Regions from separate parts of the Streptomyces sp. NPDC089919 genome, predicted to be linked through region 1. Evidence: riboswitches for the same ligand, from Rfam matches in the RefSeq annotation. Region 1 holds a riboswitch; the other holds the start of a gene.
The links. A riboswitch is a leader RNA that binds a small molecule or an ion and turns the genes downstream of it on or off. The one in region 1 is predicted to bind S-adenosylmethionine.

Region 1 (2,385 bases):
CCCCGATGCCGTACTCGGCCGACAGGGCGGCGGCGAAGTGGGAGCTGTTCCAGCCCTCCACCACGAAGGAGATGACGGCCACCCGGGGCGCGTCGTCGCCGAACAGCGAGAGCACCCGGACCTCGGGGACCTCCGCCAGGCCCGCCCGGACCCGCCGGATCAGCTGCTGCTCGCGCTCGACCAGGGTGTCGAAGCCGGCCTCGGTCAGCGCCCGGCAGGCGGAGGCGATCGAGTAGGCGCCGATCACGTTCGGCGAACCGGCCTCGTGGCGGGCGGCGGTGGTGTGCCAGTCGACGTCCACTCCCCCGTCCTCGCGGCGGGCCACCTTGCGCGAGGCGCCGCCGCCGGCCAGGTACGGCTCGGCGGCCTGGAGCCAGTCGGCCCGGCCGGCCAGCACGCCCGAGCCGAAGGGCGCGTACAGCTTGTGGCCGCTGAAGGCGATCCAGTCCACGTCGAGTTCCTGCACCGAGACCGGGTGGTGCGGGGCCAGCTGGGCGGCGTCCACCACGATCCGGGCGCCGTGCGCGTGGGCCGCCGCGGCCAGGTCCTTGACCGGCCACAGCTCGCCGGTGACGTTCGAGGCGCCGGTGACGCAGACCAGCGCCGGGCCGTAGGGCTCCCGGTCGGCCAGGGCGCGCTCCAGGGTCGCCACGGCCTGCGCCGGGGTGCGGGGCGCGTTCAGGTAGGTGACCTGCGCGCCCTGCCAGGGCAGCAGCGAGGCGTGGTGCTCGGTCTCGAAGACGAAGACCTGGCAGTCGGCCGGCAGGGCCCGGGCGAGCAGGTTCAGGGAGTCCGTGGTGGAGCGGGTGAAGATCACCTGATCGGATGACCGGCAGTCGAGGAACTCCGCCACCGTGACCCGGCTCTGCTCGAAGAGGTCGGTGGAGAGCTGCGAGAGGTACCCGGCGCCGCGGTGCACGCTGCCGTAGTAGGGCGCGTAGGCCGCCACGTCGTCCCAGACCCGCTGGAGCGCGGGGGCACTGGCCCCGTAGTCCAGGGCCGCGTAGGTGACTTCGCCGCCGGTGACCAGCGGGACGGTGACGTCCCGGCCGAGCACGGGCAGCGGGCCGGCACAGCAGGCGTCGGCCTCGGGGGCGGCGGCGGTGGCGTCGACGGAGGAGGTGGTGGCGGCGGCATTCGGGTACGCGGACATGGCGGTATCTCCGGGGCAGTAAGGGCGGAATGGCTTCGGTGGCCCGTACATGGGTACGCCGATGGGGCGTGACGGTACGGAAGGTGCCTTGAAGTTCCCTCGACGCGCGGGCGTGACGACGGCCGGGGCGCAGGGGGTGAAGAAGGGCGCTGGGCGCCTATCGCATTCGCTTGCTCACGGAAAAGACTCCTCGAGTAGACCAGGACCCCTGGTGTTCGAGGGGTCCGCGCTTGCCGTAGACCTCGCTGCCTACGGCCTGGTCATCACCCGGGGCACCCCGCCACGGACGGAGGGTTGCCGGACAGCAAGCCGGGGCCAAAACGCTGTCACTCGTGACCTGCGCAGCATCCTGCCACATGATCGGGAAGGCACAAGCCCCCGTCCGCGATGCGGACGGGGGCCGGTCGGCGTAGTGCGCGGCTGCGCCTCAAGCGTTGCTGGCGGCCACCCAGCGGTCCAGGGCCGCCCGGGCGGAGCCCGAGTCGATGGACTCGGCCGCCCGGTCCATCGCGGCCCGCAGCTGCTCCTCCAGGGAGCCGGTGCCGGGGTCCAGGGCCACCAGGGCCGCGCCCGCGTTCAGCAGGACCGAGTCGCGGACCGGACCCTGCTCGCCGGCCAGCAGCCGGCGGGCCACGTCGGCGTTGTAGGACGGGTCCCCGCCGCGCAGCGCGGAGATGTCCACCGTCTCGATGCCCACGTCCCGCGGGTCGAAGGGGAGTTCTGTGACCTCGCCGCCGCGCACCCACCAGATCCGGGAGGTGCCGGTGGTGGTCAGCTCGTCCAGGCCGTCGTCGCCGCGGAAGACCAGGGCGGAGGTGCCGCGCTCGGCGAGCACCCCGGCCATGATGGGGGCCATCCGGGGGTCCGCCACGCCCACCGCCTGGGCGGTCACCCGGGCCGGGTTGGTGAGCGGGCCCAGGGCGTTGAAGGAGGTACGGATGCCCAGGTCCCGGCGGGCCGGGGCGGCGTAGCGCAGCGCCGGGTGGAAGACCACGGCGGCGCAGAAGGTGATGCCGGCCTCCTCGGCGACCTGCGCCACCCGCTGCGGGGTGAGGGCGAGGTTGACGCCCAGCTTCTCCAGGACGTCGGAGGAGCCGCTGGCGGAGGAGGCGGCCCGGTTGCCGTGCTTGACGACCTTGGCCCCGGCGCCGGCCATCACGATGGCCGACATGGTCGAGATGTTGACGGTCTTGGCGCCGTCGCCGCCGGTGCCGACGATGTCGACGGTGCGG
Region 2 (2,385 bases), on a different contig from region 1:
GACTCGATGACCTCGGCGAGGGTCGCGCCCTCGGCGGGCACCTCGGCCTGGCCGCCGGTGTAGGTGCGCAGGATGGTGGGGATGCGGACGTTGACGCTCATGGGCTTGTCGCCTTCCTAAGGAGCTGGGGGTGGTGTCAGGAGGCCAGGCCGGCGGCGCGGAAGGCGTCCAGGCTCGGGCGGATGGTGGCGGTCTGGCCGGTGCCGGAGACCGCTTCCAGGGTCTTGAGGCCGTCGCCGGTGTTCAGGACGACCGTGGTGAGGGTCGGGTCCAGCCGGCCCTCCTCGATCAGCTTGCGGGTGACGCCCACGGTCACGCCGCCGGCCGTCTCGGCGAAGATGCCCTCGGTGCGGGCGAGCAGCCGGATCGCGTCCACGACCTGCTCGTCGTTGACGTCCTCGACGTAGCCGCCGGTGCGGCGGGCGATGTCCAGGACGTACGGGCCGTCGGCCGGGTTGCCGATCGCCAGGGACTTGGCGATGGTGTCCGGCTTCTGCGGGCGGACCACGTCGTGACCGGCCTTGAAGGCGGTGGAGACGGGCGAGCAGCCCTCGGCCTGGGCGCCGAAGATCTTGTACGGCTTGTCCTCGACCAGGCCGAGCTTGATGAGCTCCTGGAGGCCCTTGTCGATCTTGGTGAGCTGGGAGCCGGAGGCGATCGGGATGACGATCTGGTCGGGCAGCTGCCAGCCCAGCTGCTCGCAGATCTCGTACGCCAGCGTCTTGGAGCCCTCGCCGTAGTAGGGGCGCAGGTTGACGTTGACGAAGCCCCAGCCCTCGCCCAGCGGGTCGCCGATGAGCTCGGAGCAGAAGCGGTTGACGTCGTCGTAGTTGCCCTCGATGCCGACCAGCTCGCCGCCGTAGACCGCGGCCATCACGACCTTGCCCTGCTCCAGGTCGTGCGGGATGAAGACGCAGGACCGGAAGCCGGCGCGGGCCGCGGCGGCGCCGACGGCACCGGCCAGGTTGCCGGTGGAGGAGCAGGAGAGGGTGGTGAAGCCGAAGGCGCGGGCCGCCTCGACGGCGATCGCCACGACGCGGTCCTTGAAGGAGTGCGTCGGGTTGCCGGAGTCGTCCTTCACGTACAGCTTGCCGGTGACGCCCAGCTCGGCCGCCAGGTTGCGGGCGTCGACGAGCTTGGTGAAGCCGGGGTTCAGGTTGGGCTTGGCGGCCACGTCCGCGGGGACCGGCAGCAGCGGGGCGTAGCGCCAGATGTTCTCGGGGCCGGCCTCGATGCGCTTGCGCAGCGTCTCCGGGTCGCCCAGCGGCAGCTCGTACGCCACCTCGAGGGGGCCGAAGCACTCGGCACAGGCGAAGAGCGGGCCGAGCTCGAAGCGGGTGCCACACTCGCGACAGGACAGCGCGGTGGCGGGACCGAGGTCGACCGAGAGGGGGGTAGCAGACTGTGAAGCCATGATGGCGAGGCCCTTTCTCCTCATCTTCCCCACGGCGCACTTCGCCGCGAGACGGAATTGGCACCTTCCCTAGCCGGGGCCTCGCTGCTGTTGCGCAGATCGCGAGTACCGACTGGAGGGTTGCCGGGGCTTCAACGGGCCGTGTCCCTCTGCCCCTCTGGATGAGCGGTATGGCTCCGGGGGCCTTGCGGCGCACCCGGGCGTTTGTGCGCGGAACGACCCCGACATGCGACGGTCATCCGCGTTGTTCAAGACTGTAACCGAAGGGAAGGGCGGTTGAGACAGCCGTCCGAAACGCGAGATGGATGACGAATCGGGCGCCGGGCGGGGCCCGCGCGCCCGTGCGCATCCGTCCCGCACCCGATGCCGAGACAGGGAGTTCTGACCGTGCTGGATGAGGTGGAGCGCTGGCTGGCCGGCCGTTCCTGGTCGGCGGCCGACCGTACGCTCGACCAGCTGGTGGCGGCCAAACGGGCGAGCGGCAGCACCGTCAGCGTCGTGCTGCCCGCGCTCGACGAGGAGGCGACGGTCGGCGCGATCGTCGAGGTGATCCGGCGCGAGCTGGTCGAAGGCGTGCCTCTGGTGGACGAGCTGGTGGTGATCGACTCGGGCTCCACCGACCGGACGGCCGAGGTGGCCGCGAAGGCCGGCGCCCGGGTGGTGCACCGGGACGCGATCCTGCCGCGGATCCCGGCGCTGCCCGGCAAGGGCGAGGTGCTGTGGCGCTCGCTGCTGGTGACCACCGGGGACGTGGTCTGCTTCGTCGACGCGGACCTGCGGGACTTCTCCGCGCAGTTCGTGTCGGGGATCGTCGGCCCGCTGCTGACCGACCCCGGGGTGCAGTTCGTCAAGGCGATGTACGACCGGCCGCTGGGGGACGCGCCCGGGCAGGGCGGGCGGGTGACCGAGCTGGTGGCCCGGCCGCTGCTGAACCTGCACTGGCCGCTGCTGGCGGGCTTCGTCCAGCCGCT

Region 2: linked by a shared signal. The riboswitch ahead of thrC (threonine synthase) and the one ahead of AB0O40_RS27285 (aminotransferase class V-fold PLP-dependent enzyme) in region 1 are both predicted to bind S-adenosylmethionine.

What each region holds. Positions count from the first base shown of each region.
Region 1 is NZ_JBFBGK010000081.1:32,363-34,747, reverse strand. Features, by position in the region: gene AB0O40_RS27285 (aminotransferase class V-fold PLP-dependent enzyme) at 1-1,153, opposite strand, end outside; SAM riboswitch class IV at 1,375-1,491, opposite strand; gene trpD (anthranilate phosphoribosyltransferase) at 1,581-2,385, opposite strand, start outside.
Region 2 is NZ_JBFBGK010000007.1:5,689-8,073, forward strand. Features, by position in the region: gene AB0O40_RS04975 (MoaD/ThiS family protein) at 1-101, opposite strand, end outside; gene thrC (threonine synthase) at 137-1,414, opposite strand; SAM riboswitch class I at 1,432-1,582, opposite strand; gene AB0O40_RS04985 (glucosyl-3-phosphoglycerate synthase) at 1,802-2,385, shown strand, end outside.